One region of the Pseudoalteromonas sp. Angola-30 genome, then DNA from elsewhere that is predicted to be linked to it. Evidence: predicted binding sites of a transcription regulator. Region 1 holds the regulator's gene; the other holds the start of a gene.
What was found. The regulator NrdR, encoded in region 1, represses ribonucleotide reductase genes. The targets are predictions, from matches to a motif close to AAACACNANATNTNGTGTTT.
Positions count from the first base shown of each region.

Region 2: nrdA (class 1a ribonucleoside-diphosphate reductase subunit alpha) is a predicted target of NrdR. The motif match lies at 1,403-1,422, and genes of this name have one in related genera.

Region 1 covers NZ_JAQREI010000002.1:495,394-511,799, reverse strand. The annotation lists gene PSH54_RS05285 (ligand-binding sensor domain-containing diguanylate cyclase) at 1-1,666, opposite strand, end outside; gene PSH54_RS05280 (phosphatidylglycerophosphatase A family protein) at 1,704-2,189, opposite strand; gene thiL (thiamine-phosphate kinase) at 2,186-3,160, opposite strand; gene nusB (transcription antitermination factor NusB) at 3,255-3,665, opposite strand; gene ribH (6,7-dimethyl-8-ribityllumazine synthase) at 3,681-4,145, opposite strand; gene ribBA (bifunctional 3,4-dihydroxy-2-butanone-4-phosphate synthase/GTP cyclohydrolase II) at 4,247-5,359, opposite strand; gene PSH54_RS05255 (riboflavin synthase) at 5,389-6,042, opposite strand; gene ribD (bifunctional diaminohydroxyphosphoribosylaminopyrimidine deaminase/5-amino-6-(5-phosphoribosylamino)uracil reductase RibD) at 6,059-7,192, opposite strand; gene nrdR (transcriptional regulator NrdR) at 7,195-7,644, opposite strand; gene glyA (serine hydroxymethyltransferase) at 8,010-9,266, opposite strand; gene thrC (threonine synthase) at 9,537-10,820, opposite strand; gene thrB (homoserine kinase) at 10,832-11,767, opposite strand; gene thrA (bifunctional aspartate kinase/homoserine dehydrogenase I) at 11,777-14,194, opposite strand; gene PSH54_RS05220 (response regulator) at 14,424-14,792, opposite strand; gene PSH54_RS05215 (ATP-binding protein) at 15,165-16,406, shown strand, end outside.
Region 2 covers NZ_JAQREI010000004.1:314,295-330,700, forward strand. The annotation lists gene nrdA (class 1a ribonucleoside-diphosphate reductase subunit alpha) at 1-1,279, opposite strand, end outside; gene PSH54_RS08500 (HAD family hydrolase) at 1,692-2,372, opposite strand; gene ubiG (bifunctional 2-polyprenyl-6-hydroxyphenol methylase/3-demethylubiquinol 3-O-methyltransferase UbiG) at 2,372-3,082, opposite strand; gene gyrA (DNA topoisomerase (ATP-hydrolyzing) subunit A) at 3,261-5,960, shown strand; gene serC (3-phosphoserine/phosphohydroxythreonine transaminase) at 6,071-7,153, shown strand; gene aroA (3-phosphoshikimate 1-carboxyvinyltransferase) at 7,153-8,430, shown strand; gene cmk ((d)CMP kinase) at 8,538-9,248, shown strand; gene rpsA (30S ribosomal protein S1) at 9,344-11,011, shown strand; gene ihfB (integration host factor subunit beta) at 11,077-11,364, shown strand; gene PSH54_RS08540 (lipopolysaccharide assembly protein LapA domain-containing protein) at 11,386-11,667, shown strand; gene lapB (lipopolysaccharide assembly protein LapB) at 11,670-12,806, shown strand; gene pyrF (orotidine-5'-phosphate decarboxylase) at 12,853-13,557, shown strand; gene PSH54_RS08555 (hypothetical protein) at 13,649-14,023, shown strand; gene PSH54_RS08560 (CvfB family protein) at 14,275-15,105, opposite strand; gene PSH54_RS08565 (DEAD/DEAH box helicase) at 15,108-16,406, opposite strand, start outside.

The sequences.
Region 1 (16,406 bases):
CATACTCTAGGCTAAAAATAGAGCCATAGGGTAAGCCGTTGGCTGCATCTAACTGTCGCCAATGCCCTTGCAAACTTCTGTAAAATAAGCCGTCATTAAGCGAGCCAATTAAAATACCTACACCATCTATGTGTAATACGCTGGTGATGTATGCACTTTCGAGCGAGGTTTGGTCACCTATTTTTTCAATGCCGCGGTCAGTAAAGTAATACGCCCCTTTACTGGTCCCTATTACACCAAAGTTTGCTTTATCGAGCACATACGTTATAAATTTACTGCCTAAAAAGGCATTGTATGCAAAGGGTGTTAACCCGCCATAACTTAGCCTATACAAGCCACGCCCTGTACCTATCCAAAAACCACCTTTGCTTGATGGGCTAATAGCAAATACCGGATTGTCGCGCAGCGCTCTGCCAGGAAAACTGTATAGTTTATCTTGCTCGTAAAAAAACAGCCCTCGTCCGGTCGCTATATATAAACGCGAGCCATCAAACTGTAAGTCATGTACTGTTGCACGGCCAAATTGTGCACTGGGTATTTTATTGACAAAGTTTTTATTTAAATCGAAATACCCAATACCACTTTTATTTGCCACCCATAAATTACCATCGGGCGCTTGGCTGATTGCCATAACGGCCTCAGTCATTTGCGATAAAGCAGAGTGGCGTTCTATACGCCCTTCGTGTGCAAGCCATAAGCCTTCGCTAAAACTTGCAAGCCAAATATTATTTTGGCTATCGCGGTAAATATCGGCAAACCAAATACTTTGATCTAGCTGACTTGGCTCAACCCATTGCCACTCACCCGACTTAGCTCTGAAAAGCAGTCGTCCATACGTAGAAACCCATAAGCCACCATTGGTGTCGCTCATAAATTTATACACAGCTGAGTTATTCGCATTCGGAAGCGGGAAAGGTCTTAGTTCATCGTCTAAATCTAAAAAGTAGGCACCCAGTTCAGAGGCTAAATATAAATTACCATTTAAAAAAGACAGATCATGAACAATGGTTTGTGCTAACCGCTCAGGCAATGACACCTTAGCTGTTAACTCCAACCTGAGTTTTGAAAAATCAGAGGCGCTTTTAGTTAAGCGTAGTAAATGACGGTCGTTGACAAGCCAAATCCCCTCTGGAGAAAGCGCCATTTGACTCACCGACCCCACTATTTGGGTGATCACGGTGGCATTTACAATAGGAACGAGTTCGTTCGCTTTATCACGTAAATCAACTTGGTTGCGGTCTACATAATAAAGCCCATTAGCTGCAATCCAAATGCTGCCCTTGGCATCTTCTAATATGTCTCTAACTGGGCCTTTAATATTAAATTCTTGTGCGGCAAGCGTTTGCGGGTTTATGACCACCAAGCCACTTTTAGTGCCCACCCACAGATAGCCATTACTATCTATGAGCAGTTTATTAATACCATTGCTTGGCAAAAAAGGACTATTTTGTGTGTTGTAATTAGTAAAAGTTGTGCCGTCAAAACGACTAAGACCAAATTGCGTTCCGACCCACATATAGCCTTGCTGATCTTGCACAACACTTTTTAGCGATTGCGAGGGCAAGCCATCTTTGATATTCCATTGCTTAACAACGTAATCAGTAATAGAAGCCCAACTTGGCATGGCACACAACATAAGTACACATACCAGTAAAAATCGCATCATTTCGCTGCCACCTAGTTAAACAAATAAAACACAAAAATTAAAAGGGTAGTAAACCTGCTTTTATTAACGCTTGCAAACAAATAAGCGAAAAAATACCGGCAAGTACATCATCAGCCATTATACCCACGCCGCCGTCCATTCGCTTATCGAGCGTTTTGATCGGGCCAGGTTTGGCAATATCAAAAAATCTAAATAATAAAAAGCCTACAAGTAAGGTTTGCCAACTAAGCGCTGCACCAATCATCGTAATGTAATAACCCGCAACTTCATCCCACACTATGGCTGGGTGGTCGTGCACACCTAAATCATCGGCGGTTTTGCCACACGCCCAAATACCAAAAATACTAATAACCACGGCAAACACGATTTGTAGCCATAGCGGAAAATACATGGTCATAAAAATAAATGGTAAAGCAGCAAATGTACCAAAGGTGCCTGGCGCAACAGGCGCAAGGCCAGTGCCAAACCCTAGGCCAAATAACTGGTGCGGGCGCTTTAAATTAAACTGTTTTTTGCTAGTCAAACCTGCTCCTTGGCAAAGTGCTCAAAGCCCTGTTGCTCAAAATTAAATTTTTCACCGTGGTGTAAAAGCTCAATGTGCCCTTCGCCACTTTTTATTTGCCCTATGCACGTTGCTTCTACGCCGTATTGACGTAATTTAAGCTCCAACATGCTTTTATTATCTTCAGAGACAGTAAAAAGTAATTCGTAGTCATCGCCATAGCCTAAAATATACGGCAATTGCGCCTCAAAGTTCAGGCTTGAACGCATAGCGTCAGAGGTTGGGATGTTTTCAATATTTATACTGGCGCTGACTTGTGACATATCAAGTATGTGGCTTAAATCCGCCATAAGGCCATCAGACACATCAATAGCTGATGAAGCAAGGCCACGTAATACTTGCCCTGCAGCCACCCGTGGAGTGGGGTAATCAAAGCGGCTATTTATGTACTTTAAGTGCTCAGGCTCAATACTTAGGCCACGCTTTCGAGATTCAATAGCCAAGCCTGCATCACCTAGCGTGCCGGTTACACATACCCAGTCGCCCACTTTAGCACCTGCACGGCGTAAAGCTTTGCCCTCTGGCACAGTGCCTTTAGCGCATATAGTAACTGTTAAAGGGCCCTGCGTAGTGTCGCCACCAATTATTTGTACATTAAAGTACTCAGCAATTTCGTGCATTCCCTCAGTAAATTCTTCAATCCACTGCTGGTTAATATTTGGTAGGGTTAATGCCACCGAAACCCAAGTAGGCTCAGCCCCCATGGCTGCTAAATCACTTAGATTTACGGCCAGTGCTCGGTGTCCTAATGCTCGGGGAGAAATGTCATCAAAAAAATGAACACCCGATACAAGCGTATCAGTTGTTACTGCAAGTTGGCAGTTTTGCGGAACGGTAACTAATGCACAGTCGTCCCCTATTCCTAGGCTTACATCACGACGAGTTATACCACGACCTTTAAAGTAGCGGTTTATTAATTCAAATTCCTTCATACACAAAAAAGCCGACCTATGCCGGCTCTCCTTTTTAACGTGTACTAACTGTTAAAGCTAAGCTCTTTAGCAGAGCGCTTTAGCAAGGTTAGTATTACTTGCGTAAATGCTTAACAGCTTTATCAAGTACACCGTTTACAAATTTATGGCTGTCTTCAGCGCCAAATATTTTAGCAAGCTCAATGCCTTCATTGATTGCTACTTTGTATGGCACATCTTCACGGAATTTAAGCTCATACGCGCTTAAACGTAAAATTGCACGCTCTACCATATCTAAATCATCAAATGGACGTGTTAAATGCGGAGATACAGCTTCATCTAGTTGCTTATAATTAACGGCAACGCCACGCGCTAAATCTTTAAAGTATTCAACATCAATTTTAGTCACGTCGTTTTCGATCAACATTTGTTGTTCGATATCGGCAATTAAATTGCCACTTAATTGCCAAGAATAAACGGCTTGAAGTGCTAAGATACGTGCTTTACGTCTTGCTGCTGGTTTCACAAAAATTCCTTAAACTTAAATTTTATCTAACACATTAACCATTTCAAGCGCGCCTAATGCCGCTTCGCCGCCTTTGTTACCCATTTTGGTACCAGCGCGTTCAATTGCTTGTTCAATGCTTTCTGTGGTTAATACGCCAAATGCAACCGGGATATCATACTCAAGCGATACATTTGCAAGGCCTTTGTTAGATTCGCCAGCAACGAGGTCAAAGTGTGGTGTACCACCTCTGATCACTACGCCTAATGCGATGATTGCATCATACTCTTTTTTTGCCGCAATGCGTTTTGCCGCTAAAGGTAACTCTACTGCACCGGGTACATACACAACGGTAATGTCATCATCGGCTACGCCACCAGTACGCTTTAGCTCATCAACAGCACCTTCTAGTAGGCTGCTACCAATAAAATCGTTAAAACGAGAAATAACAATAGCGAATTTTTTGCCTGGAGCGTACTTATTACCTTCAATAATTTTCATTTGATAACCCTAAAAATATGTTCAAGCGGTTGCGATTGCGCAAAAATTGCTGCGCATCATACCATAAAAATAAAAAAATAGACTAGTTAAAAGCTGAGCCCTTATTGTGGCTCAACGTAATCAACCACTTCTAAATGAAAGCCCGAAAGTGCATGGTACTTTTTAGGGCGACTCATTAAGCGCATTTGCTTAATACCTAAATCAGCCAGTATTTGCGAGCCCACACCAACGGTACGCGATGTACCTTTAAATTTACGCGGCGTAACATTTTCGCCAGCATCGGCAGCAGCAAATGCTTTTACTGTGGCCTCTAGCTCTTCGGTGCTTTCTTGTTTACCTAAAATAACCAGTGCACCGTTATTTTCTGCAATGTAAGCCATTGCATCAGAAAGCCCCCAACTACGGTCCGCACTTCTGTCTGAAAGCAAAATATCGTTAAAGGTGCTTTGTAAGTGCACGCGCACAAGCGTTGGTTCTTGCTCTTTAATTTCGCCTTTTAGCAATACGTAGTGCAGTTGGCCGTCAATCGTATCTTTGTAGGTTACTAAATCAAACTCACCGTGCTCAGTGGGTAATTTACACTTAGCCACTTGCTCTATGGTGGTTTCGTTAAGGTTTCGGTATTCAATTAAATCTGCAATTGTGCCAATTTTAATACCATGCTCTTTAGCAAATACTTCTAAATCAGGGCGGCGCGCCATAGTGCCATCGGCATTGAGGATTTCTACAATAACTGATGAGGCTTCAAGGCCGGCTAAACGTGCTAAATCACACCCAGCTTCGGTGTGGCCTGCGCGCGTTAACACGCCACCTGGTTGTGCCATAATAGGAAAAATATGCCCAGGTTGTACGATATCGCTTGGTACAGCACCCTTTGCAATTGCCGCTTGAACTGTACGCGCTCTATCGGCTGCTGATATACCCGTTGTTACACCTTTAGATGCTTCAATCGACATAGTAAAGTTAGTAGAAAACGCTGCGCCATTGTTTTTAACCATTAACGGTAAATCAAGCTGCTCACAACGCTCTTGCGTCATGGTTAAACAAATTAAGCCACGGCCATGAGTGGCCATAAAGTTAATTGCTTCGGCGCTAATGTGCTCTGCTGCAATGATTAAATCACCTTCGTTTTCTCTGTCTTCGTCATCCATTAAAATAACCATTTTACCGGCTTTAATGTCGTCGATGATTTCTTGTGCGCTGTGTAAATTCATAAATTTGCTCGTGTAAGTTATCAGTGTCGTTATTTAACAAAACCAGCTTTAGCTAGTAAGCTCATTGAAATATCTGAGCCAGTCGGCTGCTCAGCCCCTTTAATAAGGCGCTCTAAATAACGTGCAATTTGGTCGACTTCTAAATTAACGCGTGTGCCCACTTTAAAATCAGCAATGGTGGTTTGCTCGCTTGTGTGCGGCACTATGGTTAATTTAAATGTATTACCTTGTACAGCGTTTACTGTCAGGCTTATACCATCTATACATACAGACCCTTTGTAAGGAATGTACTTCATTAAGTTTTCATCGGTGCTTAGCCAATATTCTGTAGCGCGCGCATTACTAGTGATGGCTGTAATGGTTGCAATGCCATCAACATGACCTGACACTAAATGCCCGCCTAAACGTGAAACCGGCTGCATGGCTTTTTCAAGGTTAACTGTTTGGCCAATATTATAATTTGCAAACCCAGTTAAGCTGATAGTTTCGTTTGATAAGTCGGCACTAAAGCCATCAATGTGCTTATCAACTACCGTTAAACATACGCCATTTGTGGCAATGCTATCGCCAAGCTTTACATCGCTCATATCAAGATTAGCGCTTTGAATGCGAATGGCTAAATCGCCTTGTTTTTTTTGTAATAGCGCAATTTTGCCTGTGGCTTCAATTATTCCAGTAAACATAGCCCTACTCTTTTAATTAAGTGATTGGAATGTGTTTTGTAGCGGTTATACGTAAATCATCGCCTATTTTCACACACTCTTTAAACGTCAAATTAACGGTGTTTTGCATATCTGTCAGCGGTGCAAAATTAACTAAGCTTTTTGCATCGCACCCCATTAGTTTAGGCGCTAAATAAAATATATATTCGTCTATTAAATTAAGCTCTGTCATTTTACCGGCAAGTGTAGCACCCGCTTCTAAATAAACATGATTAAATTGCAGCTTAGCAAGGTGCGCTAAAACAGACGTTAAATTAACTTTGTTATTTTGCTGTGGCACTTCTATATGCCTTACAAAATGCGGCCACTGCGTTGATTTATCAACCTTGGTAGTAAAAATTATTATTTCACTTTCAATATTAAATACTGCCAGCTCTGGTGTAAGCCTATTTTGTGAGTCAATTATAACACGCACCGGTTGGCGAAGGGGTAATTCAGTAGGCAAAGCCTGTGGCAACTCGCTTAACCTCACATTGAGCTTAGCATCATCGGTAATAACCGTATCGGCGCCCGTTAAAATAGCGCAGCTTTGTGCTCGGTGTAATTGTACATCTTGTCGCGCAGCGCTGCCGGTGATCCACTTACTTTGGCCATTTTTAAGCGCGGTTTTACCATCAATGCTGGCCGCCATTTTACACGTAACATACGGAAGTCCCTGCTCCATACGCTTAAAAAAACCTAAATTAAGTGCCCGCGCTTGCTGCTCTAAAAGCCCAAATGCAACCTCAATACCGGCATCGCTGAGTATTTTAAGCCCTTTACCTGCGACTTGTGGGTTGGTGTCGACCATAGCTGCAATAACTTTTACTACACCTGCGGCTTTTAAACCCTCTGCACACGGCGGAGTGCGTCCGTAATGGCTACACGGTTCAAGCGTAACATACGCAGTCGCGCCTTTTGCATTTTCTCCTGCTACAGCAAGGGCATTAACCTCAGCATGCCCCTGCCCAGCTAATTGATGAAACCCTTCACCAATTATGTGGTTATCTTTAACTAAAACACACCCTACATTAGGATTGGGGGTGGTTGTAAATCGCCCTTTTTTTGCAAGCTCGATGGCACGTGCCATGTACATTTCATCTTGCGCGGTAAAGGTTGTTTGGTTTTGCATTATTACTCCCCTAAACGGGCAATTTCTTCACCAAATTCGCGTATATCTTCAAACGAGCGATACACAGAGGCAAACCGCACATAGGCTACTTTATCCAGTTTTTTAAGCGCCTCCATTATGCACTCACCCACAAGGTGACTTGATATTTCTCTCTCGCCGGTAGCACGCAACTGCGATTTAATAATATTAACCACTTCATCCACTTGCTCTGTACTAACAGGGCGTTTTTCTAGGGCGCGATTAAGGCCATTGAGTAGTTTATCTTCATTAAAGGGTTCTCGGCTGCCATCTTGTTTAATTACACGTGGCATAACTAACTCGGCGCCTTCAAAGGTAGTAAATCGCTCGTGACACTCGTTACATTCACGACGACGGCGAACTTGGTGGCCTCCGCCGACTAGGCGAGAATCAATAACTTTAGTATCTTTTGCGGTACAAAATGGGCAGTGCATAACTCGGTACTTCCGTTTTAAAACAAAAAAGGCCGCTATTTAGCGGCCTTTTATCTTAGCAAAAAAATAGGGCCTGTTGGCCTTTCAGGATTAAATTTGTTCTATCTAGGGGTGATTTGATCGCGGCGCGAGGTTTGTAACCTAGTGGGCTAAGTAAAAACCGAGCAACAAAGAGTAAATCGCCCCTAGGACGAACCCGAGGGCAGTGCATGTTTGGCATTTATGCTGCGTTATCGCCTATTTGTGTGGAGTAACCACACTACATAGACTCTGCCTTGCCTAAAAACCAAACATACTACTGCAAATTAAACCTCGAAAGGTAAACAGGCCCCTTGTTGTGATCTAAATTACTGCTGCTTATGCAATTAAGCGTATACAGGTAGTTTTGCACAAATTGCTTTAACTTTTTCTTTAACTTGCGCTTGCACTGACTCATCGTTGATGTTGTCTAATACGTCACAAATCCAGCCAGCAAGTTCTTTCGATTCAGCTTCTTTAAAGCCACGACGCGTAATTGCAGGTGAACCAATACGCAAACCAGAAGTAACAAACGGTGAGCGAGGATCGTTTGGTACAGAGTTTTTGTTCACAGTAATATTTGCATTGCCAAGCGCTGCGTCGGCATCTTTACCTGTGATATCTTTATCGATTAAATCAAGTAAGAATAAGTGGTTTTCTGTTTTATCAGATACGATTTTGTAACCGCGCTCTTGCATAACAGCAACCATAGCTTGAGCATTTTTAACTACTTGTGCTTGGTATGTTTTAAATTCTGGTTGTAGAGCTTCTTTAAATGCCACTGCTTTTGCAGCAATAATGTGACATAAAGGACCACCCTGTCCACCTGGGAACACAGCGCTGTTAAGCTTTTTGTAAATTGCTTCGTCGCCACAAGCAGAAATAATTAAACCACCACGAGGGCCTGCTAATGTTTTGTGTGTTGTTGTTGTTACAACATGCGCGTGAGGTACTGGGCTTGGGTAAACACCCGCCGCAATTAAACCAGCAACGTGAGCCATATCAACAAATAAGTAAGCACCTACTTTATCAGCAATCTCACGGAATTTAGCCCAATCAACAATACCTGAGTACGCAGAAAAACCACCGATAATCATTTTTGGTTTGTGCTCAAGTGCTAGCGCTTCTACCTGTGCGTAGTCAATTTCGCCAGTTGCTTCGTCTAGCCCGTATTGGATTGCATTGTATAGCTTACCTGAGAAGCTTACGTGTGAACCGTGCGTTAAGTGACCACCATGAGCTAAGCTCATACCAAGTACAGTGTCGCCCGCTTCTAATAATGCTAAGAAAACAGCTGCATTTGCTTGAGAACCCGCATGTGGCTGAACGTTTGCATAGTCAGAACCAAATAGCTCATTAGCACGATCAATTGCAAGTTGTTCAACAACGTCTACGTGCTCACAACCGCCATAGTAACGTTTGCCCGGGTAACCTTCTGCGTATTTGTTTGTAAGCTGTGAACCCTGTGCTTCTAGTACGCGTGGGCTACAGTAGTTTTCTGATGCGATTAATTCAATGTGCTCTTCTTGGCGAGCAGTTTCTTTGTTTATCGCGTCAAATAACTCTGGATCAAAATCCGAAATATTCATGCTACGTTCTAACATTGGGGTCTCCTAGGGCAACGTGTATGGTGTTTTTTAGAGGCTTTATTGTACGCTTTAAACGACTCTTTGCCTACGCTCTTAAGTTGAGGATATTTAAACAGGGATTGAATCTATTTCACAGCGTTTTTAAGATGATATTTTTTTATAAATGCATTAATAATTTAAATGACTTTTATTTTTTACATTTAATTAGTTAATGATAAATACTTTATTTAGCGCGTTCAAAATACAAAAAAAGCGGCCAAAGCCGCTTTTTTAACGCTAAGTTAGTTAGCCTAACTTAGCGAGTATTTCAGTGCGTAACGCTTCATAATCAGGGTTAATGTCGTTTGCTAAACAAGGTTTAGCAAGTGCGTCGCTAAGTGGTTTTGGCATATCAAGTTCAATATTTAGGATCTCTTCTACGCTATCTTTAAACTTAGCAGGGTGAGCAGTTGCTAAAAAGATACCTGCTGCGCCGGGTGCTTTATTCTCGACAAGACCTTGGTATGCAATGGCGGTATGCGGCTCTGCAACATAACCAGTTTGTTGAATATTTTTCATCACTGCTTGCGTATTTTCTTCGCTCACGCTGGTTGAGTAAAAATTATCGTAGCTAAACCAGTTATTATCTAACATTGTTTGCACACGTGGCCAGTTATTTGGCTTGCTCACATCCATCGCATTTGAAAGCGACTCAAGTGTGGCATTTGGCGCCCAATTTTTATCAAGCATGTAACGTGGCACGGTGTCGTTTTGATTTGTAGTCGCGCTTAGTTTTCCCACCGGCAAACCAATTACAGCACCAATCATGGCGGCACATACATTGCCAAAGTTACCACTAGGGACCGAAATATGCGCTGTAGCACGCTTTTCTTTTGGTAGCTGAGCAATGGCTTCAAAGTAATAACATACTTGTGCCACTAGGCGGCTAATGTTGATTGAGTTAGCTGAATTAAGGCCAAGTGTAGATTTAACTTCGTCATCTAAAAACGACTTTTTAACCAGCTCTTGGCAATCATCAAAACTGCCATCAACCGCGTAACAGTGAATATTGTTCCCAAGCGTAGTAAATAGCTTTTGCTGAGCAAGCGAAATTTTGCCTTTAGGGTATAGAATAACCACATCTATGTTTGGCTTGTTGTAAAATGCATGCGCTACAGCAGCGCCAGTATCGCCAGAGGTTGCAGTTAGAATCGTGACTTTTTCGCCTTGATTAAACTGTGCTAAACACTCAGCCATAAAGCGCCCGCCAAAGTCTTTAAACGCAAGCGTAGGGCCATGAAAAAGCTCTAAACAATAGTTATTGTCTTCAACCTCTACCAATTTTACGGGGAAGTTAAATGCATTTTTAACCATTTGAGCAACGGTATCAGCGGGTAATTCATCACCAATAAGGTGCGATAAAATTTTGCTACTGCGGGTAACAAAGTCCATATCTAATAACGCATCTACATCGGCGAGTGGCGCTAAGCTTTCAGGGAAAAATACCCCCTGATTACGCCCAAGCCCTGTTTTTACCGCTTCAACAAACGACACTTTTTGAGAATTTTCTTTTAAATTATGTAATTGCATAAATGCCTATCCTATAAAACTGTTAATTGACGCGTGCCGTCGTTATCTAATTTACAAATGTGGCAAAAGCCCTGCTCATTTATATAGTTTTGCGCTAACCACTGCGCACATTTTTCAGCAGCTTCTAATGTTTTACACACTGTAAATAACGTAGGGCCCGCACCTGAAATACTGACAATTTCTGCACCAAGCGCTGGCAAATTTGCTTTCGCTTCGCTAAACCCTGTTATTAACGGCGCTCGGTACGGCTCTGCTATATCGTCTTGCATAATACTCAGTGCATCATCAAAACGCTGCGTTAATAACAAGCTGCTAAATGCCGATAAACGCTGTGCAAACTCAACCCCTGCGTGCATACTTAGCTCTTTAGGTAATACCGAGCGTGCCTTTGCGGTATTAAGCGAAAACCCAGGAAACGCCGCTACGTAGTACCAGTTTTCATCAACTGGTAGAGCAATTGACTTATCAGGAATTAAATCGCCTGTAAGCTGTAAGCCCCCTAAATAACACGGGGTGATGTTGTCATAATGACGCCCGCCACTGACTATCGCTTCAAAATCAGCCATTAATTCAATCAGCTCAACTTGGCTTAAATTGGTTTGAGCAAACTTATCAAGCGCAGCAAAGGTTGCTACCACCGAGCACGCACTCGAACCTAGCCCTGAGCCAATTGGTAAATTCTTTTTAAGCTCTAATTTTACACTTGGCATATCTGGCGCAACGTGCGCTCTAAAATGTACTAAACATTGATATGCTAGGTTTTCGCTCGCATCGCTTGGTAACTTATGCGCATATTCGCCAGAGCAAACAAACTCATCACTTGCTGCGGCGCTTACTACGGCTACATCACCTAATAAGCTGCCATCAATAGGCGCAAGCGCTGCGCCAAGTGCATCAAAGCCCACTGCAAAATTACCTATAGACGCCGGAGCATATACTTCTATCATAATGCTCTCCTAGCGCGATAACGTTTTTAATACGTCGGCAAATACGCCTGCAGCTGTTACCGCAGAGCCTGCACCGTAACCACGAATTACAAACGGGCGTGGTTGATAATACTGGCTTAAAATAGCTAATGCGTTTTCACCATCACGAATAACATTTAATGCATGCGATGAATCGACCGCTTCAATACCTACTTTACAGTGGCCTTCTTTAATTGTACCTACATAACGCAGTACCTTGCCCTCTGCTGCCGCACTTTGAATACGGTCGTTAAACTCAGCATCTAAACTTGGCAGTTTAGCCATAAATTCATCTACGCTGTCACCTTGTGCAAAACCTTGAGGCAATACTGACTCTACTTCTATATCGCTAAGCTCTAATTTCATGCCAGCTTCGCGTGCAATGATAAGCAATTTACGTGCTACATCGGTGCCCGATAGATCATCGCGTGGATCTGGCTCTGTAAAACCGCTTTCTTTTGCTTTAATAGTTGCCTCAGAAAGTGATAAACCATCTTCTAGTGCACCAAACATGTACGACAATGAGCCTGATAAAATACCGCTAAACTCAAGTAACTCATCACCTGCACCAAATAACGACTGTAGGTTATCGATTACCGGTAAGCCTGCACCTACGTTTGTTTCGTATAAAAACTTGCGGTTATTTTTTTGTGTTGCTGCAATTAAGTCTTGGTAATAATCGTACGAGCTGGTTGTTGCTTTTTTATTAGCGGCAACCACATGGAAGCCCGCATTTAAAAAATCCACATACTGAGCCGCTAGCGCATCAGAAGACGTACAATCTACAAGCACGGGGTTTACTAAGTGATTTTGTTTTACAAACTGCTCAACTAAATTTAAATCAAACGCTTGCTCTGATACTGCAAGCTTTTGCTGCCAGTCATCAAATGCAATACCTTCGCTGTCTAAATGCAATTGACGAGAATTAGCAACGCCATATAGGTTTAACTTAATATTACGTTTTTCAAGCCACGCTTGCTGGCGCTCTAACTGAGAAATAAGCTCTTGGCCTACTAAGCCACAGCCAAGTAAAAATACGTCAATTGAAGGGACGTGCGTAAAAAAGTTTTCATGGCATATTTTCACTGCATCGTTACACAGCTCGCCATCAATAACCGCCGAAATAGCACTTTCTGTAGAATCCTGCGCAATGGCTACAATGTTTACTTGGGCCTGTGCAAGAGAAGCAAAAAACTGTGCTGCTAAACCTTTGTGTGCGCGCATGTTATCGCCCACTAAAGTGACAATGGCAAGATTACGTTGTACTTGCACCGGCTCAATTAAACCTGCTTGTAATTCAAGTTCAAATGCACTTTGCAAGGCTTCTAGCGCGAGCGCTAAATCACTTTCGTGCACACAAAAGCTAATGCTAAATTCACACGATGATTGAGTAATTAATACTATCGATACGTTATCGTGCGCAAGGGCATTAAATACCTTAGAGGCCATGCCCACTTTACCTTTCATGCCAGGGCCTGACACGGTAAGCATTGCTAAGTCTTGCAAGCTAGAAAGCGCTTTTACTGGCTCATCAGATGAATAGTCGTTACCAATTAATGACCCCTGAGCATCTGGGTTATGGGTATTTTTAATTTCGCACGGTACGCCCGCTTTCGCGCACGGTAAAATGGTTTTAGGATGAAGTACTTTAGCGCCAAAGTAAGAAAGCTCCATCGCTTCTTTATAAGATAAAAAATCAACTTTAGTCGCTTTTTTGATGTAGCGCGGATCAGCACTGTACACACCATCTACGTCAGTCCAAATTTGGCAAATTTCAGCATCTAAACATGCCGCTGCAATAGCTGCTGAGTAATCAGAGCCATTACGGCCAAGTGTAGTAAGTTCGCCTTGCTCGTTGCTTGCTGTAAAGCCTGGCATAATGTAAATGGTGGCTGGGTTTTCTTTAAGTACTGATTGAAAGCGTGCTTTACTCGTTACTAAGTCGGCCTCAGCATCAATGTAGCCACCAGTAGAGGCAACACAACGCGTTGCTTCAAGGTATTGTGCATTGTGCGAGCTTAATAAACTTTGCATTAGCGATACGCTAACACGCTCACCAAAACTAATTACAAAAGCACGAATTTGATCTGGGCAACACTTAATAAGCGCCACACCATCTAGCTTATTTTTAAGCTCATTAAAATCTGGCCAGTTCGTTACTTCGCCACTGCTTTTTTCTACTTCTGCTTTTAATGTCTCGCATCGGCTTAGTAAAGCTTGCCATTGCTGAGAAAAATCTTGACCTTGCTCAGCGGCACTGGCCAGCGCAACTAATGAATCAGTCATACCTCCGGGTGCAGAAAGTACCAGTAACATTTCATCTTTTAACTGTGCTTTTACCAGCAAAGCTACTTGTTGCAAACAGGCAAAGTCGGCAAGCGAAGAGCCTCCAAATTTTAAAACGCGCATTATTTATGTTCCTCATCCCATAAAACGAAAAAAGGCCTGTGTTCTTAGTGAACACAGGCCTTTAAATTTGTTGCACCGACCTATGCCACTATCCAGTAAGAATGGTGGTTGTAATAATAATGGTCAGTGCGCGATTAATTGTTTTCATAGAGCTAAGACTGCCTTAACAAAGGCTATGCTGTCAACCCCAAATTAAAAGATAAAACAGCCTTTTTGAACATGAAAAAACCTAATGAATGCCAAATTTATGCAAAACTTCACTTAAAGCCGATTTATTAATAGGTTTATTTATAAAGTCGATAGCACCAAGCTGCGCGACTTTTTGCTTCATTTGTTGTTGTATATCAGCGGAGATCACCAGTACAAAACACTCAATTTTTTCTGCCTTAATGCGCTCTAGCACTTGTACGCCGTCAACTTCTGGCATGGTTAAGTCTAAACACAAAAGATCAAATTGCTGCAAGCGTAAAAGCGCCAGCGCATCGGCCCCGTTTGCGGCTTGTTGAATGTCGGCACTCACGCACTCATTTAAACAACGCACAACTTGTTTGCGTGCAACAGTGGAGTCATCACACACTAATATAGAAAATTTCATCATGTTAACTACTAAAATAACCTTCTAAAAATTATAAAAACGAGCCGTCCGTTGGTTTTTGCTATTCTAACACGTTCCTAAAACTCTAACACTTTGCTTGTTCGCATAATGTAATACTGTAACCTTACAATAAAACGTCAAACATTATTAATAATTGCCTTAGCTGCCTATTAAAAATCATCGTTTTTGTAATCTCAGTAGGCATTAAAATTAATTTAAATCAGTTTAGTGCACTATTATTAAAACAAAACGACTCAATAGCTGGGCTATCTCTTTAAAATATAAATTTTTTATTTATTTTTAAGGTTTTATTGACTAACTTTTAAGTTAGAAATTGCAACTTAGATATAATTACACCGGATGAGTAAATCCCATATGTTACAAAAAAGCCTTTCTAAGAAATTGTTAACTAATGTTTTATCAGTGTATTTTTTGCTTACCTTTGTGGTGACATGTGGACAGGTGCTTGCAGAATTTGTAAATACTAAAGACTACATTCGTGATGAGCTAAGTACGCTGCAAAAAACCTTTAGCCGAAGCTTAACACGCGCAATTTGGGAACTAAACACAAAGCAAACAATTACAACCGCAGAAGGCTTACTTGCTATACCTATGGTGGAGGGCATTATAGTGCGCGACGACAGCGGTGAAATTATTTCGCAGCTGGGGCGCTCTTTGGATATACACAAACTTTATAACCAACAACTCGTACAAGAGGAAGTCATTATAGAGGACACCAAATCGGGTCTCTTTGGCTATACCTTCCCCCTAATTTTTGAATTTTCGGGGCGCGCTACTCAAGTAGGTGATGTGACCTTGTTCTCTAGCCGCGATGTGGTATTTAGCCGAATAATGGTATCTATTTACTTTTTAATTGGTAACGCCATGATCAAAACCACCTTTTTGATCATTCTGTTTTTAATGGCATTTAGAAAGCTGCTCACCGACCCTTTAAACGAGTTAACCGATCAAATAGAAAACTTAGAGCTTGATGACTTAGAAGGTCAACACATAGACATTGAGACCGAAGAGCATAACGAGCTAAACGTTATGGAACAGTCTTTTAATAACTTAATAGATAAAGTAGTTCAATACAGAAAAGAGCTGGAGCACACCCAGCGTGAGTTGATTGTTAGTAACGAAAAGCTCGACCAGCACAATATACAGCTTGAGCAAGATGTTGCCCGTAAAACGTCAAACTTAAGCCAAGCTATGATGGATTTACAACAGCAAAAGTACGAACTAGAAAAACAAAAGCTGGTACTAACCGAAGAAGTTGATTTACGCAGACACACCGAAGAAGAATTATTAACTAAACAAAAAGAGCTTGAACGCTACCTTGACGAGCTAAGCCTTGCTCAAGAGCGCTTAGTAGGCACCGAAAAAATGGCTGCACTAGGCGGATTAGTCGCGGGTATTACTCACGACATAAACACACCTATTGGGATTGGTGTAACTGCTATATCGTTTTTACAAGAGCGTTTAAACACGTTAGAAAACGCCTACAAAGAAAAAACATTATCGCCCAAAGCATTAGAAGAGTTTATAAACGAAGCCAAGCAAAGCACAAGCTTGCTTACAACCAACCTTGATAGAGCCTCTGAGCTTATTGCCAGC
Region 2 (16,406 bases), on a different contig from region 1:
TAAACGGACTGTGCGTATTACAGTGATCCACGTTTTGTAAATAAATACGACCTGTGCTGGCACGCTCTTGTGCGAACATTGAGAAAAGCTCAATCGCTTTAATACGCTTTTTACGAATAGACTCGTCTTGCTCGTATTTTACGTATAACGCGTCAAACTCGTCTTGGTCTTCAAAGAATGCATCGTAAAGGCCAGGCACATCTGATGGACTAAATAACGTAATGTAGTCGTCTTTAATTAAACGAGAATACATTAGTTTATTAAACTGTACGCCGTAATCTAAATGACGAACACGGTTATCATCAACACCACGGTTATTTTTAAGTACTAGTAGGTTTTCTACTTCTAAATGCCAAAGCGGGTAGAATAACGTTGCAGCACCGCCACGTACGCCACCTTGCGAGCAGCTTTTAACCGCTGTTTGAAAGTGCTTATAAAAAGGAATACAACCTGTGTGGTACGCCTCGCCATTACGGATATGGCTACCTAATGCACGAATACGGCCGGCGTTAATACCAATACCTGCACGTTGTGAAACGTACTTGACAATGGCAGATGATGTGGCGTTAATTGAATCAAGGCTGTCGGCACATTCAATAAGTACACACGAGCTAAACTGGCGCGTAGGTGTACGCACACCTGACATAATTGGCGTAGGTAAAGAGATTTTAAACGTTGATACTGCATCGTAAAAACGTTTGATGTAGTCAATACGCGTTTCGCGCGGGTAGTCAGAGAATAAACTCGCAGCCACTAAGATATATAAAAACTGGGCGCTTTCGTAAATCTCACCCGTTACACGGTTTTGTACTAGGTATTTACCTTCAAGCTGCTTTACTGCTGCGTAGCTAAAGTTAAGATCGCGCGAATGATCAAGATAAGCATCTAGCTCGTCAAGCTCTTGCTCTGTGTAGTCAACGAGTAAGTGAGCATCGTAGCGTTTGTCTTCAACCATTTTTGTAACATGGTCAAATAAACGTGGTGGCTCAAACTGGCCATACGCTTTTTTACGTAAGTGGAATACAGCTAAGCGGGCAGCTAGGTACTGGTAGTCAGGCGACTCTTTTGAAATTTGATCGGCTGCTGCTTTAATGATGGTTTCGTGGATGTCTTTTGTACGAATACCGTCGTAAAATTGAATGTGTGACTTTAATTCAACCTGTGAAACCGATACGTTGTTTAAACCTTCGGCGGCCCATTCAATAACGCGATGGATCTTATCAAGATCTAAAGGCTCTTTACGCCCGTCACGCTTGCTTACAGATAACTGTTGGTTCATAGCTTTGCCTGTATTCCTTGGGAATTGTGTATTTTGACCAATGCTTTATACCTCGCTAAAGCAAGGTACGTATTCATTTATTATAAGTTTCACCGTATTGGCGAATTTAATTGAATAACATTTGGCCACAATATCTGGTGTTGTTCAATTTAGAGATCACAAGATAGTGTGGTCTGAGCTGATTTGCAAGGGACATAATTGCCCCTATTTGTGGATAACTTTGGGATAACGTATTTGTGTTAGTAGTCACTCACCTTCGAACAATCATTTAAGTTGAAATAGCTAAAAATCAACTAATGATCTGCTAAATTTACGCATTTTGAAAATAAATTTCGACTGCTTTTTTTATCATCAAGCTTTGCATGAAAACTAACACAATCACAATATATAGTGTTTAAAAATTTACATGGCACTATATATGGTTAAAAGCATCAATGGGGCTGTGCCAGTTAAAATCGGCTTCCCAGCCCTTGGCCTCATCAATACTTGGTATATAGCCCCAAAGCGCTGTTGCTGTGTGCATACCTGCGGCTTTACCTGCTTCTATATCACGTTGAGCATCACCTATGTATAAGCAACGTTTAGGATCTACGTTCATCAGTTTTGTACAGTGTAGTAAGGGTAAAGGCGATGGTTTAGCCTCGGTGAGCGTATCGCCACTGATCACAACGTGTGCATTTTTTAAAGCGGGTATAGCAGCCACTAATGGATCGGTTAAAAACCCGGGCTTATTAGTCATTATTCCCCATTTTATACCTTGGTTATCAAGGGCTATGAGTAATGATTCTATGCCTTCAAAGCAGCGGGTGTGTGTCGCTAGGTTTTGGCTGTAGTGGCTGACTAACTGTTTTATACGTTCAGTTTGTGGTTGCGATGCCCATTGCGCTTTAAAGCCAAGTTCAAGTAGTGCGCCGGCGCCATTAGACGCTACTTTTCTATAAGCCTCAGGCGTAACTTGCGCAACACCTTCACTTTTAAGTACGGCATTTAAAGCAGCACCTAAATCGTCTGCTGTATCAAGCAAGGTGCCATCTAAATCAAATAAGAAAGCGTCATACTCAAAAGGAGTTAAGGGGGTATGAGAGCTAGCCATTATGCTAACTTCTCAAAGTGAAGAATGTAATTAACACTCACATCTGTATTTAATGAATACTGCTTAGAAAGCGGGTTGTAGCCCAGGCCAGCACTGGCACGTACTTTTAAACCGGCTTGTTCAGCCCATGCAATAAGTTGTGCAGGTTTGATAAATTTGTTGTGATCGTGTGTGCCCTCAGGCACCATTTTTAACAGCTTTTCAGCACCTACAATAGCAAACAAGTAAGCTTTAGGCGTTTTATTTAGGGTTGAGAAAAACACATCAGCCCCTGGCTTGGCAAGCTCTGCGACTGCATGAATAATAGAAGCAGGGTCAGGTACATGCTCTAGCATTTCCATACAGGTTATTACATCAAAGCGAGCAGGGTGCTGAGTTGCAAATTCTTCTGCAGGTACTTTTATATAGTCAACATTTACACCGGTTTCTAGGCTATGAAGCTTTGCTACGGTGAGTGGTTCTTGCCCCATGTCTATACCGGTTACGTGTGCGCCCATGCGTGCCATGCTTTCGCTAAGAATGCCGCCACCACAGCCTACATCGAGTGTTTCTTTATCAAATAAGCCTTGGGTTTTGTTAGCCACAAAGTCTAATCGTAATGGGTTAATTTCGTGAAGAGGTTTAAACTCTCCGTCTTGGTCCCACCATCGCTCTGCAATGGCTTCAAATTTTGCTATTTCTGCGTTATCTACATTTTGATGTTCGGTCATAAAATACTTCCTCGTCAATCTGAGGCCATTATATAGGGCTAAATTGATAAATCGCAAAGTTTTGCGCCTGTAAATTTAAATTAATTGTGATAGCATGGTCGCTTAGAAATAATAACAAATACTCTTGGCGCCTAATACCGGGTTGCTAAGAGCTGATACTGAAGGAATGTGATATCAAATGACTGATCTCGCCAATGAAATTCTGCCAGTCAATATTGAAGACGAGTTAAAAAACTCCTACCTTGATTACGCAATGAGCGTAATTGTAGGACGTGCATTACCAGACGTACGTGATGGTTTAAAACCTGTTCACCGCCGCGTTTTGTTTGCAATGAACGAGCTTAGTAATGACTGGAATAAGCCTTACAAAAAATCGGCCCGTGTGGTCGGTGACGTAATCGGTAAATACCACCCACACGGCGACAGTGCAGTTTATGACACCATCGTGCGTATGGCACAGCCATTCTCACTACGTTATATGCTTGTAGATGGCCAAGGTAACTTCGGTTCGGTTGATGGTGATTCAGCAGCGGCAATGCGTTATACAGAAGTACGTATGGCAAAAATGTCGCATGAGTTATTAGCCGATCTTGAAAAAGAAACGGTTGATTTCGTTCCTAACTACGACGGTACCGAACAAATTCCTGACGTTTTACCAACCAAAGTGCCTAACTTACTTGTTAACGGTTCATCGGGTATTGCGGTAGGTATGGCAACAAACATTCCACCTCATAACTTAACTGAAGTGGTTAATGGTTGTTTAGCGCTTATTCAAAACCCTGATTTAACGATTCATGAATTAATGGATTACATTCCGGGTCCTGATTTCCCAACGGCTGCCATTATTAATGGTAAAAAAGGCATTGAAGATGCTTATTTAACCGGCCGTGGTAAAGTGTACATGCGTGCACGCGCCGACATCGAAACCGATGAAAAAACAGGCCGCGAAACCATTATCGTGCACGAAATTCCTTATCAGGTTAACAAAGCACGCTTAATTGAAAAAATTGCTGAGCTTGTTAAAGATAAAAAAATTGAAGGCATTAGTGCACTACGTGATGAATCAGATAAAGACGGTATGCGTATCGTTATTGAGATCAAACGTGGTGATGTAGGTGAAGTTATCCTCAACAACTTATATTCACAAACTCAGTTACAAACTGTGTTTGGTATGAATATGGTTGCATTAATTAACAACCAACCTAAGTGTTTCAACTTAAAAGAAATGCTTGAAGAGTTTGTTATTCACCGCCGTGAAGTGGTTACACGCCGTACCGTATTTGATTTACGTAAAGCGCGCGACCGTGCTCATACCCTTGAAGGTTTAGCAATTGCGCTTGCCAACATCGACCCAATTATTGAGCTAATTCGTAAATCGCCAACCCCAGCAGAGGCTAAAGTAGCCTTAACAGCTCGCCCATGGGATTTAGGCAACGTACAAGCTATGCTTGAAAAAGCAGGCGAAGACAACGTAGCACGCCCAGATTGGCTGGCAAGTGAGCTGGGTATTCGCGATGGTCAGTACTATATTTCTGAGCAGCAAGCACAAGCAATTCTTGATTTACGTTTACACAAACTAACCGGTCTTGAGCATGAAAAAATCTTAGCAGAGTACCAATCGCTGTTAGATTTAATTGCTGAGCTACTACACATTTTAGCTAGCCCTGAGCGTTTAATGGAAGTTATTCGTGATGAGTTAGTAGAAATTAAAGAGCAATATGGTGATGAGCGTCGTACAGAAATTAACGCGGCAGCGCACGATATTAGCCTTGAAGATTTAATTAACGAAGAAGATGTTGTTGTGACCCTATCGCACGAAGGTTACGTTAAGTATCAGGCATTGTCTGATTACGAAGCGCAGCGCCGTGGTGGTAAAGGTAAGTCAGCAACGAAGATGAAAGATGAAGATTTCATTGAGCGTCTTTTAGTGGCTAATACCCACGATACCATTTTATGTTTCTCTACTGCGGGTCGTTTGTACTGGCTTAAAGTATACCAGTTACCACTGGCTAGTCGCGCTGCTCGCGGTAAGCCAATTGTTAACTTACTGCCACTTGAAGATGATGAGCGCATTACTGCTATCTTACCTGTACGCGAGTACGAAGAAGATAAATACATTTTCATGGCAACTGCATTTGGTACTGTGAAGAAAACACCACTAACGGCATACAGCCGTCAACGTGCAAGCGGTATTATTGCGGTAAACCTTAACGAAGGCGATAGCCTAATTGGGGTTGATATTACCGACGGTAGCAACGAAATTATGTTGTTTACTGATGCAGGTAAAGTTGTACGCTTTAAAGAAGCGGAAGAGTCTGCTGTTGTTGATGAAAACGGCAACCCGGTACTCGACGAAGAAGGCAACCCTGAAATTCGTTTCAAAGGTGTTCGCCCTATGGGTCGTACTGCTACCGGTGTTCGTGGTATTAAAATGGCCGACGACCAACGCGTAGTGTCGTTAATTGTGCCTAAGTCTGACGGTGCTATTTTAACGGTGACTGAAAATGGTTACGGTAAACGTACTCAACTTGAAGATTACCCATCTAAGAGCCGTGCAACACAAGGTGTTGTATCTATTAAGGTGAGTGAGCGTAATGGCGCAGTAGTTGGCGCTGTACAAGTTGACGACAACGACGAAATAATGATTATTTCAAACCGTGGTACGCTAGTACGTACCCGCGTTAATGAAGTATCGACGGTTGGACGTAACACCCAAGGTGTTATTTTGATCAGAACTATTGACGAAGAGCAAGTAGTTGGTTTACAACGTATCGAAGAGATTGAAGTTACAGACAGTGACTTAGTTGATATTGAAGACGTTGAAACGGTTGATACAGTAAATGAAGAAGCAACGGATGATAATCCACCTTCTGAATAACTGAAATTGAAAAAGCGGCTAAGGCCGCTTTTTTTAATCATGTTGAAAAAAATTAATAATCCTTTTTTGTTTATCAAAAGAGTTTAAATTACTGGAATGAGGCAAAGGTAATGAGTAAATATAATTTTTGTGCGGGGCCAGCTATGCTTCCACAAGCTGTTATGCAAAAAGCACAAAAAGAATTTTTAGACTGGCAAGACTTAGGCGTATCTGTGATGGAAATAAGCCATCGTAGTAAAGATTTTTTAGCGCTTACAGCAAAATGCGAAGCCAGCCTTCGTCGTTTAATGAACATTAGCGATGAATTTGAAGTGTTATTTATGCACGGTGGTGGCCGCGGTCAATTTAGCGCTGTGCCATTAAATTTACATCAAAATGGTAAAACGGCGGTTTACTGCGAGAACGGCGTTTGGTCTAAAAGTGCCACTGATGAAGCTAATAAATTTACTCAAACCCACTCAATCAACGTTAGAAATGACGCAAACGGGCTGTTTTCTATAAAAGAAGTGGCGCAGTGGGAGTTACCTGCAGATGCCTCTTACATTCACTACTGCCCAAATGAAACAGTAGACGGCTTAGAGATTTTTGATGTGCCGAGCCACCCAACGGCACCTATTATTGCTGATATGTCATCGACTATTTTGTCGCGTGAAATTGACGTAAATAAATTTGATTTAATTTATGCCGGTGCACAAAAAAATATAGGTCCATCAGGTATAGCTATTGTTATTGTTCGCAAAACATTACTTGAGCGTGAAGGTTTAGCTAAACCAGGTATTTTAGATTACGCACTTGAAGCAAAACAAGGCAGCATGTTTAATACACCGCCTACTTTTGCATGGTATTTAGCAGCTGAAGTATTTGAATGGCTAGAGCAAAACGGTGGCGTTAAGGCAATGGAAGCACAAAATATTGCTAAAGCTAAGCTGCTTTATGACTTTATTGATGAATCGCCTTTTTATACTAATAAAGTAGCGACGCATTGTCGTTCGCGTATGAATGTACCGTTTTGGCTAAACGATGAAAGCTTAAACGAAAAGTTTGTAACGCAATCTAAAGAAGCCGGCTTACTTGCCCTAGAAGGGCACCGAATTGTAGGCGGTATGCGCGCAAGTATCTATAACGCAATGCCACTTGCAGGTGTGCAAGCCTTGGTTGCCTTTATGGCGGCATTTGCACAGGAGCACAGCTAATGGAACAACTTCGTTTAGAGCCTATTTCTCGTGTAAATGGCAGTGTTACCTTACCTGGGTCTAAAAGCCTATCAAACCGTATTTTATTATTAGCAGCGCTGGCTCAAGGGACTACCGTTGTTGAAAACCTGCTAGATAGCGATGATATTCGCCATATGTTGGGTGCATTAAAACTACTAGGTGTTAACGTAACGCTTAATGATGATCGCACTGTGGCAACCGTAGAAGGGGTTGGCGGTGTATTTAAAACCCCAAGTGACCCTTTATTTTTAGGCAATGCAGGTACTGCTTATCGTCCTTTAACAGCGGTACTCGCAGCTGTAGCTGGGGAGTATGAGCTTATAGGTGAGCCGCGCATGGAAGAGCGCCCAATAGGGCACTTAGTCGATGCGCTACAAGCACTTGGCGGCGATATAACCTACACAAAACATAAAGACTACCCACCACTAAAAATAATTGGTGGGCAAATTAAAGGCGGTACTGTTGAAATTGATGGCAGTATTTCTAGCCAATTTTTAACAGCATTGCTAATGGCTGCCCCTTTATTTAGAGGTGATACGCAAATTACCATTAAGGGTACTTTGGTATCTAAGCCTTACATTGATATAACGTTAGATGTAATGGCGCGTTTTGGGGTGACTGTTGAGCACAGCGACTATACAACATTTAAAGTTAAAGGCGGCCAACAATACCAATCACTAGAGCGTATTATGGTGGAGGGTGATGCATCATCAGCGTCTTACTTTGTTGCGGCAGCGGCTATTGCCGGTGGCGAAATTGAAATTAAAGGCGTGGGCGCTAAATCAGTTCAAGGTGATATTTGTTTTGCTAAAGTGATGGAAGAAGTTGGCGCTGAAATAAAATGGTATGACGAGCGTTTAGTTGTTCGTAAAGGCGAATTAAAAGGTGTAGATATTGACGCTAACGCTATCCCTGATGCGGCAATGACACTTGCTACGGTTGCTTTATTTGCTAAAGGGCCTACAGCTATACGCAATATTTATAACTGGCGTGTAAAAGAAACTGACCGTTTATATGCAATGGCAACTGAGCTTCGTAAAGTGGGTGCCGAGGTTGTAGAGGGTGAAGATTTTATCGAAATTACACCACCGAGTGCATTCAATGATGTGGCTATAGATACGTATGACGATCACCGCATAGCGATGTGTTTTGCAATGGTTGCCGTAGGCGGAAAGCCTATTACAATCAACGATCCTAAATGTACATATAAAACTTTTCCAACCTTTTTCAAGGTTTTAGCATCAGTGAGTGAGTAGGCTTTTTATAAATAATTATAAAAAGTTACACACTAAAGCGGATCTATTTGCAGAAGTGACGTATAATATCGCGGTTTTATTTAGGTGTGCATTGCAGGAGGTTTTAAATGCAGGCGTTATTAATGCCCGTAATCACCGTTGATGGCCCAAGTGGTTCAGGTAAAGGAACTGTTTGTCGCTTGTTAGCCGACAAATTGGGGTGGGATGTATTGGATAGCGGCGCAATTTACCGTGTATTATCCCTTGCCGCACTTCATCACCAAATAGCATTAGACAACGAAGAAGCGCTTGTCCCGCTTGCTGCAAACTTAGATGTGCAGTTTTTGGTTGATAGCCAAACTAATGCTGGAAAAGTTATTTTAGAAGGCGAAGATGTAACCTCGACAATTCGTAATGAAGAGGTTGGGGCAGCTGCTTCAAAAGTGGCTGCATTACCCCGTGTACGTGAAGCGCTACTTCGACGCCAGCGTGCGTTTAAAACCGAACGGGGCTTAATTGCTGATGGCCGAGATATGGGCACCGTGGTTTTTCAAGACGCACCATTAAAAATATATTTAACCGCTAGTGCACAAGAACGCGCGCGCAGACGTTATGTTGAGTTGAATGAGCGCGGCCTTGATGTTACACTAAGTGGTCTATTACAGGACATTCAAGCTCGTGATGAGCGCGATATGAATCGCACCGTTGCGCCGCTTGTTCCTGCTGATGATGCAATTGAAATAGACACAAGCGAGCTCAACGCTCAGCAAGTGTTTGATAAAGTTATAACTTTAGTAGATATTGCTATCTCACAAGGCAAGCTTCCTAAACGAAGCTAAACACATTTTATGCACCAGCAGGACGCCAGTGCTATTTTAACAACCCCATGCAGCATGGTTGCTTATTGGTATTAATATATGAGACGTATATTCGTATGTCAGAAAATTTTGCGCAGTTATTTGAAGAAAGCTTAAAGGGTTTTGAAGCAGAGCAAGGCTCTATTGTTAAAGGTACAGTAATCTCTATCGAGAATAACATTGTACTTGTAGATGCTGGTCTTAAATCAGAAAGTGCTATCCCTGCAGAGCAGTTCAAAAATGCTGCTGGTGAACTAGAAGTTGCTGTAGGCGACGAAGTAGATGTTGCACTAGATGCAATCGAAGACGGTTTCGGTGAAACTATCCTTTCTCGTGAGAAAGCGAAGCGTCACGAAGCGTGGATCCGTCTTGAGAAAGCATGTGAAGAGCAAGAGACTGTTACTGGTGTTATCAACGGTAAAGTTAAAGGCGGTTTCACAGTTGAAGTTGATTCAATCCGTGCTTTCCTACCTGGTTCACTTGTTGATGTTCGTCCAGTACGTGACACAACTCACCTTGAAGGCAAAGAGCTTGAATTTAAAGTAATCAAGCTTGACCAAAAACGTAACAACGTTGTTGTTTCACGTCGTGCAGTTATCGAATCTGAAAACTCACAAGAACGTGAAGAGCTTCTTGCTAACCTTGTTGAAGGTCAAGAAGTTAAAGGTATCGTTAAGAACCTTACTGACTACGGTGCATTCGTTGACCTTGGTGGTGTTGATGGTCTACTACACATCACTGATATGGCGTGGAAGCGTGTTAAACACCCTTCAGAAATCGTTAATGTTGGCGACGAAATCGCAGTTAAAGTTCTTAAATTCGACAAAGATAAAACTCGTGTATCTCTAGGCCTTAAACAGCTTGGCGAAGATCCATGGGCAGCTATCGCTGGTCGTTACCCAGAAGGTTCTAAGCTTTCTGGTCGTGTAACTAACCTTACTGATTACGGTTGCTTCGTAGAAATCGAAGAAGGCGTTGAAGGTCTAGTTCACGTTTCTGAAATGGATTGGACTAACAAGAACATCCACCCTTCAAAAGTTGTTTCACTAGGTGACACTGTTGAAGTTATGGTTCTTGAAATCGACGAAGAACGTCGTCGTATTTCTCTTGGTCTTAAGCAATGTATTGCTAATCCTTGGCAGGAATTTGCTCGTCTACAAAACAAAGGCGACCAAGTTACTGGTAAGATCAAATCAATCACTGACTTCGGTATCTTTATCGGTCTTGACGGTGGTATTGATGGTCTTGTACACCTTTCAGACATTTCTTGGAACACGCCTGGCGAAGAAGCTGTACGTGAATTCAAGAAAGGCGACGAAATCACTGCTATCGTATTGCAAGTTGACCCAGAGCGTGAACGTATCTCTCTAGGTGTTAAGCAAATCGAAGCTGACCCGTTCAATAACTACCTTGATGCAAACAAAAAAGGTGCTATTGTTAAAGGTAAAGTGACTGAAGTTGATGCGAAAGGCGCAACTGTAGAGCTTATCGAAGGCGTTGAAGGTTACATCCGTGTAGCTGATATCGCTCAAGAGCGCGTTGAAGATGCAACGACTGTTGCTTCTGTAGGCGACGAAATCGAAGCTAAATACGTTGGCGTTGATCGTAAGAACCGCACTTTAAGCTTATCTGTTAAAGCTCTTTTCGAAGCAGAAGAGAAAGAAGTACTAGAGAAGCTTAAGAAAGAAGAGCCAGTGTTTGAAAACGCAATGGCAGCTGCTTTCGCAAATGCACAAAAAGACTAATTACTAATTAGTTTTTAATTGGAAGGGCAGTTTTGCCCTTCCACTATTCTCTTTAAGGAAACGCTATGACTAAGTCAGAACTGATAGAAACACTTGCCGAACAGCACGCACACGTTCCAGTGAAAGATGTTGAAAATGCAGTAAAAGAAATTCTTGAACAAATGGCCGGCTCATTATCTACTTCCGATCGTATTGAGATCAGAGGTTTTGGTAGTTTCTCTTTGCATTACCGCGCTCCTCGCACAGGTCGTAATCCTAAGACTGGCGATACAGTAGAGCTTGATGGTAAGCATGTACCTCATTTTAAACCAGGCAAAGAATTACGCGACCGCGTAAACGAGAGTATTGCCTAGTTAACCAGTTGGAGTAGTTACTTGTTTAAGGTATTAAAAATTATTCTGGTTGTACTATGCCTATTTTGCGCATTTTTATTGGGTTCTCAAAATCCACAATTAGTACAAATCAATTATATTATTGCCAGTAATACCTTGCCACTCGCTGTAATTATAAGTATCTGCTTTATACTGGGTGTAATAATAGGGTGTTTTATTAGCTTTAAATTGTTTTCTAAATTAAAGTGGCAAAATTACCGCTTAAAAAAACAATTAGGCCCAGAAAAAAATAATAGTAAGCTTATTGCTAATAAAGACACCTAATCATGATTGAGCTTTTGTTTTTACTACTGCCTGTTGCTGCCGGTTATGGCTGGATTATGGGCAAAAATAGTGCAAAAAACCAAGCTCATCAACTCAATCGCCAAATCACTTCAGAATACAGTAAAGGCTTAAAGTTTTTACTAGACAGAGAAGAAGATCAGGGCTTAGAGCACCTAATAAACCTATTAGAAGTGGCTGCTGACTCTGTTGACCACTACTCAACCCTTGCTACCATGTTTCGCCGAAGAGGTGAGCTTGACCGCGCAATAAAAATTCATGAACTCCTTTTAAAACACCCAAGTTTAAATGAACAACAAGCCGCAGCTAGCCGTCTAGAATTAGCCGAAGATTATATTATGGCCGGCTTATTAGACGGTGCAGAAGAGCATTTAGTGTGGCTTGTTAAAGCTGGGCATGAACAAGCACTTGACCCAATTATTACTTTATACTCGCAAACTCGAGAGTGGGAAAAGGGCATTAATATGTTCGAAGCCCACAGTGAGTTATTTGTTAAAGAGCAGCATTTTAAAGCAATTGCTAATTTTTACAGTGAAGCTGCCCTAAGCGAAAATAAACCGCAATTAATGAACAAAGCCATTAGCTTAAATTACAAAGCGGTTCGTCCTTTATACGAACTAGGGTTATCGGCTTACACAAGTGAAGACTACGTTAAAGCAATTTACTATTGGCGTGAACTCGTTTGCCAATTTACGTTATTTGCACCTTTGTTTATTGACCAGCTTGCACATAGCTATAAGCAGTTAAATTTAACACATCAGTTTCATGATTTATTATGTGACTTGCTCGATAAAGGTGGGGTGCTAATAAAAATAAAACATTGCCAAGCACTGTTAGAGCAGGGAAATACTAAACAGGCATTTGAGTTTTTAACCGACAGCTTAAAACGTCAGCCTACAATTCGAGGTTTTAGCTTTTTACTACAGCTAATGAGTGATAAAAATCCAAATACCAAAGAAGTACTTGATGAAATTGATAAGCTAGTTACGTCTTATATAGCTACAAAACCAGACTTTCAATGCCAACACTGTGGTTTTACAAGCCACACTATTTATTGGAACTGCCCATCTTGTAAACATTGGGAAACCATTGTGCCAAGTAGAGGCCTAGACGGATTTTAATAACCCCCAACTATTTATAACTTTACTGCCATTCATTAGGATAGTTATGTCTTTAGAAGATACAAAAAAAGTTCTTATTGCCCTAGATTACGATTCACAAGACGCGGCTCTTAATTTTGTAAAAAAACTCTCACCAGATACGTGTCGCTTAAAAGTAGGCAAAGAAATGTTTACTTATTTTGGCCCTGCATTCGTTAAACAGTTAATCGATTTAGGCTTTGACGTATTTTTAGATTTAAAATTCCATGATATCCCTAATACAGTGGCAAAAGCGGTCACCGCAGCGGCTAATATGGGCGTTTGGATGGTAAACGTTCATGCATCAGGTGGTTTTGAAATGATGAATAAGGCAAAGCAGGCACTTGAAAAGTTTGGTGATAAAGCACCTTTATTAATTGCAGTGACAGTGCTAACCAGCATGGACGAAGCTGAACTAAAGCGTTTGGGTGTTGAAAAATCAGCGCAAGAACAAGTTATTCATTTAGCTAAATTAACAAAAGAAGCAGGGCTTGATGGCGTAGTATGTTCTGCCCAAGAAGCGAAAGCGCTAAAAGCGCAATTAGGTAGCGAGTTTAAGCTAGTTACTCCTGGCATTCGCCCTGCTGGTAGCGATGTGGGCGACCAAAAACGCATTATGACACCTAAGCAAGCTATTGAAGCGGGTAGCGATTACTTAGTGATTGGTAGACCAATTACACAATCGTCAGATCCGGTACAAACTTTAGCCGATGTTAATAAATCACTAGTTTAAGTTAACAAAAAGCAATTATTTAGTGCTAAACCCCTTTTATGAATACATTTTTATGCTACATTAGTACTAAGAATGCAGTAAGGGGGTTATTTTGAAGTTAATTTTTGGATCTATTTTAATTGTTGTTGCAGGTTTTTCAGTAAATAAACACGTTTTTTCTAGTAAAGCTTATGATGGAGTAGCGACGATTACTGACTTAGTCGCAAATTACCCTGTCGATTTATTTGAATTTAAGCAAACCATGCATGGCTACGCACACCACTTATGCTATAAAAATGAAGAGCGCTTAACGCGCCAAAAAGTAACTACGTCAGATTGCATTTCAAATCACGACGACAAACAAAGTGAATGTGAAAATAAAGTATTTAGATTGGCGCCACTAAGCTTAGAAACCAAAGCTGAGATACTTGATTATTCAAAGCAATATACAGAATGTACGTTGCCGTATAAGCGTATTATGGGCTAATGCCTGTTAGTAATTCCCTAATTATTTTTCAGGGGTAAACCTAGTGTTAGCTTTGTTTAAAAAATTTTATTTACGCGAAGGTGAGGGCAGAGAATAGGGCAATATAAGTGCCGTTAGCGATAATAGCTAAATAACGTTTTTTTATTCATCAAAACGTTTTATCATCTTTGAACAATCATTTAATTAAACTATTTAGAAACGTTTTAACTATAAGCGCCAACATAATGTTAGCGCTTATAAAAAGTGTACAACTATTTTAAGCGGATAGATTTGGCTTCTATGTCTATCAAGCCTTGCTTAAATAAACCACCAATGGCTTTTTTGTAGTTAGCTTTACTGGTTGAAAATACTTTTTTGATAAGCTCAGGATCAGATTTATCACCAATGGCTAGTATGCCGCCCTCGTTTTTAAGCTTTTCCATTATTTTATCGCCAAGTTCACTTACTTTACCCATGCCTGGCTTTTCAAGTATAACGTCGATTTTTCCGTCTTCACGTACTTTTTGAACAAACCCTTTAAGCTTTTGCCCTACAAATAAGTTTTTAAATACCATGTTGTAAAACACAACACCAAAGTGAGACTCTTCAATAAGCACTTTGTAGCCAATATCTGTTTTTCCAGCAACAATTAAATCAACTTCTTGAAGATGTGTGTACTCAGGTTCATCTTTTGATAAAAAGCGATTAAAGTTGCTTGATGCACAAATACGTTGGCTCGCATTATCTAAATATAAGCGAACTAAATAAGAATGACCTTCTTGCATACGTGGTTTTTGCTCGTTAAATGGAGCTAAAACATCTTTTTCAAGTCCCCAATCTAAAAAAGCGCCGATGCTATTTATTTCTTTAACACGAAGCAGTGCGTATTCACCTACTTGGGCATGAGGTTTTTTTACTGTTGCTGTAGGTAAATTGGCGTTATCTAAAAAGATAAAAACGCTTATGCTATCGCCAGCTTCAAGTTCATCTTTAATTTCGTGTTTTGGTAAAAACACTTCCCCTAAATCGTGGCCATCAAGGTAAGCACCTTCATTGCTCACTTCTTTTACAAATAAGGTTTGTGTTGTTCCTAGGTAACTCATAATTATTCCTGCTCAGGCTTTTTTTTACGGCGCATTGGTGAATTGCCATCAATGTTTATCGGGGCTTTTATAGGTGCAGCTGGTTTTTTAGGTTTTGCCTTACGTTTAACTTGCGGCTTTTTCACCTGTGCAACTTTTTTAGTTTTTACAGAGGCTGTTGCAGGCTTTTTCTCTTTTACACCTTTAAATTTAGCTTTAAGGCCTTCAACGCTTGCAAAAACCAGCTCGTCGTTCAAAAACGACTTAATTGCTAAGTAGCTTGCCCAGTCTTTAGGGCCTACTAGCGATAATGCATTACCTTTAAATCCGGCGCGGCCTGTACGACCTATACGGTGTACATACTCTTCAGCGTGTTTTGGTAAATCAAAATTGATTACGTGCGTTACACTTAATAAGTCCAATCCTCGCGAAGCAACATCAGTGGTGATCAAAATTTTAAAGTTTTCGCGGCTAAACGAGTCCATGATCTCAAGACGTTTGCTCTGTGTTAAATCGCCAGCTAAAGCCACTGATTTAAAACCTTTTGCATTTAATGCTTCACTTAAACGGCTGGTATCGGCACGGGTAGCTGTAAATATAATACATTGGCCAACATCATCTTGTTTTAAAAAATGCTCAAGTAACGCTTCTTTATGATCAAGGTGATCAGCTAAATAGAGTGTTTGTTTAATATCACTGTGTTGTTCGTTAGCGGCGCTCAGTGTAATTTGTTTTGGCTTTTTTAATAAATTACGCGATAGGGCATCAACTTGAGCGTGATCTAGTGTCGCTGAAAACAACAATGTTTGGCGCAAGCGGTGATTAGCTTGCTCGTTAATCATTTTCAGCTGTTCAGTAAAACCTAAGTCTAAAATACGGTCGGCTTCATCAAAAATTAATAGCTCTAACCCACTTAATTGTAATGAGCGTTTTGTGATGTGATCGGCCAAACGCCCAGGGGTTGCCACAACAAAGTGCGGGTCGTTACGAAGGGCTTTAATTTGATCGTTAAAGTTCTCGCCACCGAGTATTTTTACAGCTTTAATGTTTGTGCCCGCAATTAATAAACGCAACTGCGTAAATACTTGCGTTGCAAGCTCACGGGTTGGTGCAACGATGAGGACACGTGGATCGCGTTTACTGAGCGCTTTTTGTTTCATAACTCGCTGAACAGCAGGTAATAAAAACGCTAATGTTTTGCCCGACCCAGTTTTAGACTGAGCAAAAATGTCATGCCCTGCAAGTGCGGTAGGCACTGCATGTGCTTGAATATCTGTGGGCTGGGTGATCCCTTGATGTGCTAATTGTGTTTCAAGGCGAGT